DNA from 3 places in the Candidatus Enterococcus dunnyi genome. Region 1 is predicted to be linked to each of the others. Evidence: predicted binding sites of a transcription regulator. Region 1 holds the regulator's gene; each other region holds the start of a gene.

Region 1 (4,293 bases):
CAAATTCACGAACACCGAACCAAATATTGCGGCCTTCATATTGTCCAGGTTCAAAATCTTTTTCAGCAGCAACCATTGTATTGTTTGAGGCCGATAAATCAGCAGATCCGCCCCAGAAGCTAGGAATAGCTTTAGATAGAGCTTGAATCGTTTCTTTACTAGTCACACGGCTTGCTGCACTAGTTCCAACTTCATAACTTGGCAACTCACTATCCCAATTTTCAGGAAGTTCATCTGCAAAAGCTTGTTTGAATTGTTTTGCTAGTTCAGGATGTTCTTTTGTATAGTTCTCAAACATTGCATTCCATTTGTTCTCAGCCTTTTCGCCTTCATCAACTACTGTTTCTTTGAAACGTGCTGCAACTTCATCTGGAACTGTAAAATCTGGATAATCCCAGCCGTACACTGCTTTCGCTGCAGTAATACCTTCTGCTCCCAGGGGTGCTCCATGAACAGCTGACGTTCCTTCTTTAGGTGAGCCAAATCCAATCACTGTTTTCACTTCGATCAATGTGGGTTTGTCAGTCTCAGCTTTGGCTGCTTCGATTGCTTTTGAAATAGCTTCTAGGTCATTTCCATCTTTTACGAGGATATGCTGCCAGCCATAAGCTTCATAGCGTGCACCGACATTTTCAGTGAATGCTTTAGACGTTGGACCATCTAATGAAATATCATTTGAATCATATAACACGATCAATTTACCGAGTTTCATATGACCAGCCATTGAACTTGCTTCTTGAGAAACACCTTCCATCAAGTCACCATCACCGCAAAGTGCATAAGTGTAGTGATCGATCACAGGGAAGCTGTCACGATTATAAACTGCAGCAGTATGTGCTTCAGCCATTGCCATTCCTACAGCCATCGCAATACCTTGACCTAATGGACCAGTCGTTGCTTCAACACCATCTGTGTGATGGACTTCAGGGTGACCAGGAGTTAGGCTTTCCCATTGACGGAACCCTTTCAAATCATCGATAGAAAGGTTATAGCCTGCTAAATGAAGCAAACTATATAACATCGCCGAACCATGACCAGCAGAAAGAATGAACCGGTCTCTGTCAGCCCAGTTTCTTGAAGTTTTAGGATTTACTTTTAAATGTTTTGTCCAAAGTGCATAGGCCATAGGTGCTGCCCCCATTGGTAATCCAGGATGACCTGAATTAGCTTTTTGGATCGCTTCGATACTTAAGGTACGAATGGTATTGACGCCTAATTGATCAGTGTTGTCGAACAAAAAAATCATCTCCTATTTAGGTTTTTTTTACCTTTATTAAATCCATTTTAGCGTATTTCTTTTATGAAAGCAATTACTTTCAGTAAAAAAAACTGAAATTATTTTCTATTATGCAGCCCTTTTTGTTTTTGGATTTTCTTCAATTTATCTGGGGTCACATCTTTTCCTTCTGGGTCTACAACTTTCATTCCTTCGATATGATGACGCATACCGCTGCGGAATGTAGCCAAATATTCTTGTCTAAGTTGATTTTGTTCTTCTTTTTCAATTTCTGATAATCCGCTTTCTTTCGCTTTTTTAGCAAGCTCGTTGATACGGTTCATTTTTTCTGCTGATAGCATTCATTGTCCTCCTTTAATAAAAGGTCATCAAAATTAAGATAGTAATTACATAAGAAATAAGAGTTTACTTTCCATGTCTATCTTATAAGATGTGCTATAAAAATACAACTATATTCTAGATAAAACCATGTTCTCGCCCCTTTTTTCACATTTAATAATACTTTCAACAAAAAACACGAACGCTTGTTTGATTCCTAAAGAATTCTATGGTACACTAAATTTATAAATTGAAAGAAGGTGCGGGTTTTGGTGAAACGTACAGATACAAGACAAGTCGAAGTATTAAAATATATATATGAGCAAGTCGAACTTAAAGGATACCCCCCAACCGTTCGAGAAATCGGAAAAGCAGTAGATCTTTCTTCTACCTCTACCGTTCATGGACATTTAGCACGTTTAGAGAAAAAAGGATTGATCCAACGAGATCCAACAAAGCCTAGAGCAATCGAGTTGACTGCTGAAGGCTTAGAAAAAATCGGCATCAAGCCATCCGTCATTCCTATGTTAGGAGTAGTTACCGCCGGTGAACCAATTCTGGCTGTTGAAGAGGCATCTGACTTTTTCCCATTGCCTCCTGATTTACAATCCGAAGAAAATTCCCTATTCATGTTGACGATCCGCGGAGAAAGTATGATCAATGCGGGAATACTAGACGGCGATCAAGTCATCGTTCGTAAACAAAGTGCTGCAGCAAATGGGGACATCGTTATTGCGATGACGGATGAAGATGAAGCGACATGCAAACGGTTCTTTAAGGAAACAGACCATATTCGCCTACAACCTGAAAATGACGCATTAGAACCAATTATTCTGCCTAATGTCAGTATCCTTGGTAAAGTTGTTGGTTTATATCGCAATCATATTTAATAAAAAAGTTAGCAGATCTTTTTATAAGATCTGCTAACTTTTTCTAATTTTCCTGCTCTGGGCAGACTTTCCTTTGATATGTTTCAAATTGATAAGGATAGTGATTCTGCTCGTCCTGCTCACCTGGGCTAAGATTGATCAATGTCCAATCTTCCCAAGAAACTTCTGGAAATACTGAATCTCCATCAAAAGTATGGTTGATCACTGTACGATATAAAACGTCACAGTACGGCAAAAATTCTTCGTAGACTGCGGAACCTCCAGCAATAAACGTAATTCCTGAAAATTCTTGGGCGTAGGCCAATACTTCGTCTATATCATGAACAACAATAACACCAGAAGCCTGATAGTCTTTGTCCCTAGTCATAACGATCGTTTGGCGATTAGGCAGCGGACGACCTCCCATCCCTTCAAAAGTTTTTCTTCCCATGACGATTGTATTATCCTCCGTCATTTGCTTAAAAAATTTTAGATCATTCGGCAGATGCCATGGTAATCGATTGTTCTTTCCGATCGTTCCCTGTTCATCTTGTGCCCAGATAGCTGCTAACATAAGGTGCTCCTTTCAAATCTTAGACGGCGATAGGTGCTTTGATTGCTGGATGAGGATCGTATCCTTCAATCACGATATCTTCCATTTCAAAATCAAAAACAGATTCTTTCTCTTGGTTTAATTTAAGTGTAGGAAATGAACGAAGCTCTCTCGAAAGCTGCTGTTTCATTTGATCAACATGATTTGTATACAAATGCGCATCACCTAGTGTATGAACGAAATCCCCAACTTCTAAGCCAGTTTCATGAGCAATCAAATGAGTCAATAACGCATAACTAGCAATATTAAATGGTACTCCTAGAAAAACATCCCCGCTACGTTGATATAATTGACAGCTTAATTTACCATCATTCACATAAAATTGAAACATGGTATGACAGGGTGGTAAAGCCATTGACGGTACATCTTCTGGATTCCAAGCAGAAACGATCAATCGACGAGAATCCGGTGTTGTTTTGATCATCTCAATGACATTTTTCAATTGATCGATAAATCCACCATCTTTTGTTTCCCAATGCCGCCACTGTGCGCCATAAATATTACCAAGTTCTCCATACTTAGCTGCAAATCCGTCGTCTGATACGATCTTTTCACAAAACGCTTTATGTTCAGCCTCATAGCTTATTTTGAATGCGTCATCCACTAAAACTCTACGACCAAAATCAGTCATATCCGGCCCTTGATAGTCTTCACTTTTGATGTATCGCTCAAAAGCCCATTCGTCCCAAATATGATTATTGTGCTCCAATAAGTAACGGATATTCGTGTCTCCTTTTAAAAACCACAACAACTCACTTTTGATCAAGCCAAAAGGAACTCGTTTTGTCGTAAGCAATGGAAACCCTTGGGATAAATCAAAACGCATTTGATGACCAAAAATACTTTTGGTTCCAGTTCCAGTCCGGTCTTCTTTTACATGACCCTCTTCTAAAATTTTACGGCCCAGCGCTAAGTATGCTTCTTCCATCGTTATTGCCTCCTAATTTTCTGCAAATTCACTCAAATATTCCCAACGTTCCAATTTTTCTTCCAATTGTTGTTCAACAGACGTCAATTCTGCCTGCAACTGCTGAAGCTTTGTGAAATCATCTCCTTGGTGATTCATCTCTTCTCCAAGTTGAGCTGAACGATTTTCTAGTTCACTGATTTCAGTTTCAATTGTAGCCCATTCTTTTTGTTCCATATAGGTCAATTTTACTTTTTCTTTTTTTTCGGTCACTTGAACTTGTTTCGGCTCAGATTTAACTGTTTTTTTAGCAGATTCCTTATTTTGTGTCAAGTAATCACTCATCGAA
Region 2 (4,293 bases), 1.5 Mb from region 1:
AAGCTAGTGGGGAACAGCTTTTTAGAGTAGTTGTGCAACAAGAAATGCCAAGTGCTGATTTATCAGTCGCAACGAATACAATTAGCTTTTCGGCGTTAAACAACGTTTATGAAGGGTTATATCGTCTAGATGAGAACAGCAAACCTCAGCCGGCTGGTGCTATTGAAATGGCTGAAAAAAGTGAGGACGGACTGACATATAAATTCAAACTTAGAGAAGATGCTAAATGGTCTAATGGAGATCCTGTAGTGGCAGCAGACTATGTGTATGGCTGGCAACGTACAGCAGATCCTAAAACTGCAGCAGAATATGCCTACATGTTTGAATTAGTGAAGAACGGGGCAGATGTCTCAGCAGGTAAAAAAGGGCTTGATGAGCTTGGGATCAAAGCGAATGGCGATCATGAATTAGAAGTAACATTGGAGCAGACAACACCTTATTTCGATTACTTATTAGCATTTCCATCGTTCTTCCCGCAAAATAAAAAAGTAGTGGAAGAACAAGGGAAAGACTATGCAACGAAGAGTGAAGCATCTGTTTACAATGGTCCATTCACATTGACTGATTTTGATGGTCCAGGAACAGATACAGAATGGTCATATACAAAAAATGATCAATATTGGGATAAAGACACTGTACAATTAGATAAAATCGAAGTGAAAGTGGTCAAAGAAGCACCAACCTCTCTAAACTTATTCCAAGATGGTCAGACAGATGACGTTATTTTAAGTGGTGAACTGGCTCAGCAAATGGCAGATGATCCACAATTAGTCATCCAAAAAGAAGCCCGTACTTCTTACTTGGAATTTAACCAAAGGGATGCAGATTCTCCTTACCATAATGAGAACTTAAGAAAAGCAATTTCTTACTCTATCGATCGTGATGCTGTTGTTGACCGAATTTTAGGTGATGGGTCTATTGCTTCAACAGGGTTAGTGCCGGAAGGAATGTCGTTCTCGCCAAAAGACAATAAAGATTTCGCAGAAGAAAACAAAGGAATCTTGAAATCCGACAAAGAACAAGCGAAAAAATACTGGGAAGCAGCGAAAAAAGAACTGGGCATCGATTCATTCAAATTCGATATTGTCGGAGATGATACAGACTCGACGAAGAAAATCTTAGAATATATTCAGGGTGCTGTGAAAGAAAACCTTGACGGTGTAGATGTAACAGTGACCAATGTACCATTTACCGTTCGTTTAGATCGTGGTAAAAACGGTGATTTCGAAGTGATCATGGGCGGTTGGGGTGCTGATTATGCAGACCCAAGCAGTTTCACTGATTTATTTGTAACTGGTGGCGCGTATAATAGAGGCCGTTACTCAAATAAAGAATATGATACTTTAGTACAGGATTCTGGTAAAAAGAATGCTGCAGATCCTGAAAAACGTTGGGATGACATGGTTCAGGCTGAAAAGCTGATCCTTGATGAAATGGGTGTTGCTCCAGTTTATCAAAAAGCGGAAGCTCACCTACGGAACTCAAAAGTCAAAGGTGTCGTTGCACATGGTGCTGGCGCAACTTACGATTATAAATGGACGTATATTTCTGAATAATCATAGAAAAAATAGGCTAGCCTTAAGGTCAATCTTACAGGCTAGCCTATTTTGCTCAGAATAAGCGTATTTTTGATGCTACTTCTTTTCTCTAACTTGTGTTAAAATGGAAACGTATGTGCGTGTCAGCACAAAAATATGCTGAATAAAATGTTGGAACAGTATCGCTTAGAAAGGTGAAATTATGTACGAATATATCCTTGGTAAAGTGACCTTTATCAGTCCTTATTATATTGTTGTAGAAACAAACGGCATCGGCTATCAAATCTCAGTAGGCAATCCTTACCGCTATTCAGGAAAGACAGAACTGGAGATCAAGATCTATGTTCATCAAGTCATTCGTGAAGATGCCCATACGTTATATGGCTTTAGTGATCTAGATGAGAAACAGCTCTTTTTGAAGTTAATCAGTGTTTCAGGGATTGGTCCCAAAAGTGCGCTGGCGATCATGGCATCTGAAGATCATGGCGGTTTGATCAATGCGATCGAAAGTGAAGACGCGAAATATTTGACGAAATTCCCAGGAGTAGGGAAAAAGACTGCTCAGCAAATGGTGCTGGATCTAAAAGGCAAACTCGGTGAATTAGAGACATCAGACGCAGCGGTTGAAGCGATGGCGCAGACACCACAAGCATCTTCGAATAATCAGGCATTGACAGAAGCATTAGAAGCGCTTAGTGCTTTAGGCTACAGTGAAAAAGAAATCAAACGAATCACACCAAGTTTAGAAGGTTTAGGCGTTCAGCCAACAGATGAATATTTACGTAATGCATTGAAATTGATGATGAAGCGTTAAGGAGGAAGAGCTATGACTGAAGATGAGAGATTACTTTCAGCGCAAAGCAGCGAAGGTGAAGAGTCACTGGAAAAATCACTACGTCCGCAATTTCTCGAACAATATATCGGTCAGGATAAAGTAAAACAAGAGTTGACGATTTATATCGAAGCCGCTCGAACACGTGAGGAAGCTTTGGATCATACCCTTTTATATGGCCCTCCTGGTTTGGGGAAGACAACAATGGCAATGGTCATCGCCAATGAAATGAATGTCAATATCCGTACAACTAGCGGGCCTGCGATCGAACGAGCAGGCGATTTAGTGGCTATCTTGAACGAGCTGGAGCCCGGAGATGTGTTATTTATTGATGAAATCCATCGACTGCCTCGTTTAGTAGAGGAAATGCTATATTCAGCAATGGAAGATTTTTATGTGGATATCATGGTTGGACAGGGAACGACTGCTCATCCCGTTCATTTTCCTTTACCGCCGTTTACATTGATCGGTGCGACAACTCGAGCAGGAATGCTCTCGGCACCACTTAGAGACCGTTTTGGAATCATTTCACATATGGAGTATTACGAGACGAAAGATTTGAAAGAAATCGTTCAACGTTCAGCCGACATTTTTCAGACAGAAATCGTTGAAGAAGGCGCCTTTGAAATTGCTCGACGTTCTCGCGGCACGCCTAGAATTGCTAACCGTTTGTTGAAACGTGTTCGTGATTTTGCTCAGGTGCAGTCAAATGGTGTGATCGATCGAATGATTGCCGATCAAGCACTGACCCTTTTGCAGGTGGATCATGAAGGATTGGATTATGTCGATCAAAAGTTGCTGAAAACGATGATTGAATTGTATGGCGGCGGACCAGTGGGATTAAGTACGATCGCAGTCAATATCAGTGAAGAAACTGAAACAGTCGAAGATATGTACGAACCCTATCTGATACAAAAAGGATTTATCAAAAGAACGCCAAGAGGACGTATTGCCACACCACTGGCGTATGAACATTTTGGCTATGACTCTTATTATTCAGAATAAATTAGTAAAAAATAAGACACATAGAATTGTCATTGAAGCAATTCTATGTGTCTCATTTTTTGTCTATTTTTTTAGAATTCTACGATATATTTGTAGTTGATCACTAATGGAGTACCATCTTTGTAAGCAACAAAATCAGTTCTGTCTGCACCCATATAATCAGATTCAGCTCCAGGGAAATCGATTTTTAGATCGTCAACTTTAACTAAAGAACCAACCTCAGTTGGGTGAACGACTTCTTGATATAAAACATAGTCTTTTGTATTGTCGTCGTATACATAGTGACGGGCAATTACAGGAACGATATATTGAGAAGTTGCTCCAGAGAAAATAACTTCATGAGTACCATTTTTCTTCAGTTGTGATACTTCATTTTTTTCAACGCAAACGCTAGGATTTGTCCGAGTTGCTTTTACGGTTGCATTTTCGAAAGATTTGTCAATATCCCCTAAAAGTCCACCATTTGCGAAATAGACACTTTCCGGATCAGATGACCAGTTATAGTTAGCCATATTCTTCATGTTTCTAGCCACTGTTTTGTAATTAGAAGTTAGATTAAGAGGAACATCATCCGTAATGATTAGATTTGCTTCTTTGTACTCTTCACGAACTACAGCTCCATTATATGCGCGCAGCATTTGTTTGTCTGCATGTAAAGCAGATAAAGAACTATTGATATCGTGAGAAATACCTGTGATTGAGCTCCCTGCATCTTCTGCTTGAATATGTGCAATGATTGAACGAGCTCCAGCAACTTTCCCTTCACCGATAACTGTAGCACCTTTCCATGCATAGATATCACGGTACGCGTAAATTCCTGTACCATTGCTACTTACACCTTTAAGAACAGCATCATAGTAAGGTTTGATATCATTGTTACTGTAAACACCGTACTCTGAACCAGAGGCTTCAACAGAA
Region 3 (4,293 bases), 750 kb from region 1:
AGTAAATCATTCGCTGAGACGTAGACATCATCAGCAACTGGATTAAGCGCCATATTTTCTTTAGCTGCAGTCACTGCAACATCATCTAAGTCAAATGCATGGACTTCTTTTGCGCCTAAATACTTACTAGCAATACTTAATACTCCAGAGCCTGTCCCTACATCAAGCACTGTCTCTCCACCACGCAAAACTGTTTCCAATGCTTGCAAAGTCAAACGAGTGGTTGGATGGGTCCCTGTTCCAAAAGCCATTCCAGGATCTAACGTGATGATCTTTTCTGCAGTATCTGTTGTCTCGTATTTTTCCCAACTTGGGACGATTGTTAGAAAACGAGTCACACGTACAGGATGATAATATTTTTTCCACGCTGTAGCCCAGTCGCTTTCTGCTACCTCGCTGATCAGCATTTCATTCTTGCCGATACTCAAGCCAAATTCTGGTAAGCGTGCGATACTTTCTTTGATAAAGGGCAAAATTTCTGGTAAAAAAGTTGTTTCAGGAAAGTAAGCCATTACTAAAGCACCCTCTTTGATATGCGTAAACTGTTCTTTATCTAAGAGTTCACCATACAAATCGCTTTGAAAGTTTTCAACATCCAATGCATCTTCGATCGCTACGCCGCTTGCACCAGCTTCCATCATGATATTTGAGATTGCCTCTACTGCTTCACTAGCTGTTTCTACTTTTACTTCCGTCCATTTCATAAACACACCTCTTTAATAGCTTGGATAAGCGATATATGTATCGCCATCAGCTGTTTGATAGTTTTGTACTGCTTCATTAAATGCTGTCTCAGACCATTTCAATTCAAAAATCTCTTGTTCTTCATCTGTCAAAAAATCTAATAAGTCACTTTGACCTTCGTTTAAGACTTCATTTAAGTAATCAACAAGACCATCTAAAATAGATTGCTTGATTCCTTTTTTTCCTTCATATGGAATCACAGCTAGATAATCTTCTTCATCCACTACGCTCTTTTCAGGATTAAATAATAAAATACCATCTTCAAATTCAATGATCTCCTCTTCTGACAAGGTTCCTGAAGCATCATCGATTTGTTCATGTGCACTATTTTCAGCAAATAAACGAAAAACGACTTCGATTGAATGATTTTTAGTATTCCAATCAAGAGCTACATCATATTCTGTGATTTTCTTTGTTAATTGTTGATCCAAATAAGTCAATATTGTTGGTTTTTTCATTCTATTTCTTCCTTCCAGCCAAACGTTTTTTGATCGATATCACTTCTTTTTTGTTTAGAGATATAAGGATTTCCAGAAACTACATATCTCAAAGGTAATTCTGTCCAAATTCCTTTATTGGGAATGCCTATTCTAGGAAGGGCCATAATTTTTTTCGGCTGTTTTCTTTTTTCAGGAACGATCCGAAGTGTACTGTCAAAGATCGATTGTCCATATGAATCTTTGGTAATACCTAAGGCACTGACTAATTTTCCTGGACCATTTGATAGCTCTGCACCTTTTCTACCATTACGATTCGCTTCCATTAGTTCAAGCCCTTCGACAGGTTCGATCGCCCGGATCATGACTCCTTGCGGTATGCCTTTATCTTTTGTGACCATATTCAAGATCAAATGGGTGTGCATCGTATATAAATAGATTGTTCCTGGTTTCTCATACATCGCCCTTAATCTAGGTGTTTTTCGTAGCCCAAAGCTGTGGGCTGCTTCGTCATCAGGCCCCAAATAAGCCTCTGTATCCACAATATAGCCGGCTAGTGTACCTGCTTCTGTTTTATGCTCTAAATACATGCCCAATAAAAACTGAGCGATCTCTTCTGTTGTTTTTGTATTAAAAAAATGGATCGTTTCATTCATTATTTTTCACCACTTTCTATCATACACGAAATAGCTGTCATTATCCATTGAACAACGAACAATTCGTGTGATAAATCAATAATTTCTCTCTATAAATCATCTGAATTCCAGCCGATAACAAACATACGTTCTTTATGGTATAATAGTAATCATAGAACAAAAAAGGAGGTTCAACGATGCAGCAGCCTTTAGCTTATCGTATGCGTCCGCGCAACTTAGATGAAGTTGTAGGACAAGAACATCTTGTCGGTCCTGGAAAAATCATTCGTAGAATGGTTGAAGCAAAAATGCTATCATCAATGATTTTGTATGGTCCTCCTGGAACCGGAAAAACAAGTATCGCTAGTGCTATCGCCGGCTCTACAAACTATGCCTTTCGCATGTTGAATGCCGCAACAGATACAAAAAAAGACTTACAGATCGTCGCAGAAGAAGCAAAAATGAGCGGCACTGTGATTTTACTTTTAGATGAAGTACATCGCTTAGATAAAACAAAACAAGATTTCTTATTGCCCCATTTAGAAAACGGTCGTATCATCATGATCGGCGCAACAACTGAAAATCCTTATATTACGATCAATCCGGCGATCAGAAGCAGAACACAAATTTTTGAAGTCAAGCCTTTAAACGAAACAGATATTCAAAAGGCAATCAACGATGCTTTAACTGATAAAGAGCGCGGTTTAGGAGATTATCCTGTGCTGTTAGAAGACAAAGCCCTTCAGCATCTATCTCGTGCTACTAACGGCGACCTGCGCAGTGCTTTAAATGGCTTAGAGCTTGCTGTAAAATCGACACCTGAAACAAAGGACAAAAAAATCGATATCACTCTTTCGATCATAGAAGAATGTGTTCAAAGAAAAGCTCTGACTCATGATAAAGATGGTGACGCACATTATGATGTTATTTCCGCTTTTCAAAAATCGATTCGCGGCAGTGATGTCGATGCTGCTCTCCATTATTTGGCCCGCTTAGTTGAGGCTGGTGACTTACCAATCATCTGCAGGCGTTTAATGGTCATCGCTTATGAAGACATCGGTCTTGGTAACCCGGCCGCGGCGGCACGAACAGTCACTGCAGTTCAAGCAGCTGAAAAGCTAGGCTTTCCGGAAGCACGGATCCCTTTGGCAAGTGTCGTTATCGATCTTTGTTTATCTCCTAAATCAAATTCAGGGATCAATGCGATCGATGCCGCACTGGCAGATATACGAGATGGAAAAGCAGGAGAAGTTCCTGACCATCTGCGGGATAGTCACTATTCTGGTGCAAAAGATTTACAACGCGGGCTTGGCTACAAATACCCACACAATTTTGAACATGCTTGGGTCGATCAGCAATATTTGCCTGACAAAATAAAAAATGCTCATTATTATGAACCAATAGATACAGGAAAGTACGAACAGGCTTTACATCAGCAGTACCAACGGATCTTGGACTGGAAAAAAGCCGGTAAAAAAACAAAATAAAACAGGCTGAAATTCAAGCTCTCTCGTTGCTGTTTAAATCATGTTGTGCTATTATAAAGATGGTAAATCTGTGATGTGCGCGTTGTCTTTTTTGTGTGTTGACCGAACATTTTATTGATATCTTGGGATCCTTCTGGTACCTAAGCTGGTAACATGCCTTATCATTTGGTAGTTCGAAGCTGTCAGTCGTGGAACCCACCTGCTTTGTTTGCGGGTTCAATACTATAGGACGAATAACGGCATCGACGGATTTTCCTTTTTTATTAGCTAGTTGAACAATTTGCTCTAGTGCAAATTGTTTTTTCTTTGATGGAGGTTATATAGTGATTCGCCTACTTATCTTTGCATCTGTTGTTTTACTCGTAGTCATCAGTGTTTTCTTATTAAAGAAATCCTCTGTATTTTTGCCCTTGATGCCAAACGATGATCCTGACGAAAATAGACAGTTTCTACATCAATTCGGCGTATTCTATTTGATACTGGCCGCCATTGGTCTTTTAGTAGGGGTCGTCAATTTGACATTTTTTTCTTTATTTTACATATTCGGATTACTTGTTATTTCAACTGTATTCAGTGTGATGCTTGCCAAGAAGATTCTTTGATGATTCTTCTTTTTTTATTTTCTTTTTTAACGATTTTGCTTTACAATTAAACTATAGAGACCGATAAATACATTTTTTAGTTTCACTACTACTGTCTACTATGAGAAGTATACAGCGTGCTTGTTGCTTGCTCATAAAAATATTCGCTGTTTTTTTACAGCACCGCTTATCTGCAGTAATTAAGTGCAGGAGCGAAAGGAGTGGTCAAATGTTACAAAATTATCGTAAAATCATGGTCGCCGTAGATGGATCGACAGAAGCAGAACTAGCTTTTCAAAAGGCTATGAACGTCGCAATGAGAAACGATGCAGAATTACTACTTGCTCATGTGATCGATACACGTGCTTTTCAATCTGTTTCATCTTTTGATGGTGTTTTAGCTGAACAG

Evidence for each region. Region 1 encodes LexA, which represses DNA repair genes until DNA is damaged. Its sites were predicted from a motif close to CNAACANNTGTTNG; they were not measured.
Region 2: ruvA (Holliday junction branch migration protein RuvA) is a predicted target of LexA. The motif match lies at 1,666-1,679, and genes of this name have one in related genera.
Region 3: A5889_RS04760 (replication-associated recombination protein A) is a predicted target of LexA. The motif match lies at 1,956-1,969, and genes of this name have one in related genera.

Annotation. Positions count from the first base shown of each region.
Region 1 is NZ_CP147246.1:257,055-261,347, reverse strand. Features, by position in the region: gene tkt (transketolase) at 1-1,237, opposite strand, end outside; gene A5889_RS01240 (DUF896 family protein) at 1,336-1,578, opposite strand; gene lexA (transcriptional repressor LexA) at 1,825-2,445, shown strand; gene A5889_RS01230 (dihydrofolate reductase) at 2,489-2,998, opposite strand; gene A5889_RS01225 (thymidylate synthase) at 3,018-3,965, opposite strand; gene A5889_RS01220 (ABC-F family ATP-binding cassette domain-containing protein) at 3,978-4,293, opposite strand, start outside.
Region 2 is NZ_CP147246.1:1,760,562-1,764,854, reverse strand. Features, by position in the region: gene A5889_RS08260 (peptide ABC transporter substrate-binding protein) at 1-1,556, shown strand, start outside; gene ruvA (Holliday junction branch migration protein RuvA) at 1,741-2,352, shown strand; gene ruvB (Holliday junction branch migration DNA helicase RuvB) at 2,365-3,375, shown strand; gene A5889_RS08245 (hypothetical protein) at 3,447-4,293, opposite strand, start outside.
Region 3 is NZ_CP147246.1:1,003,973-1,008,265, forward strand. Features, by position in the region: gene prmA (50S ribosomal protein L11 methyltransferase) at 1-704, opposite strand, end outside; gene A5889_RS04750 (DUF3013 family protein) at 717-1,202, opposite strand; partial or broken gene A5889_RS04755 (DNA-3-methyladenine glycosylase) at 1,138-1,837, opposite strand; gene A5889_RS04760 (replication-associated recombination protein A) at 2,014-3,303, shown strand; RNA gene ssrS (6S RNA) at 3,366-3,559, shown strand; gene A5889_RS04770 (hypothetical protein) at 3,627-3,905, shown strand; gene A5889_RS04775 (universal stress protein) at 4,114-4,293, shown strand, end outside.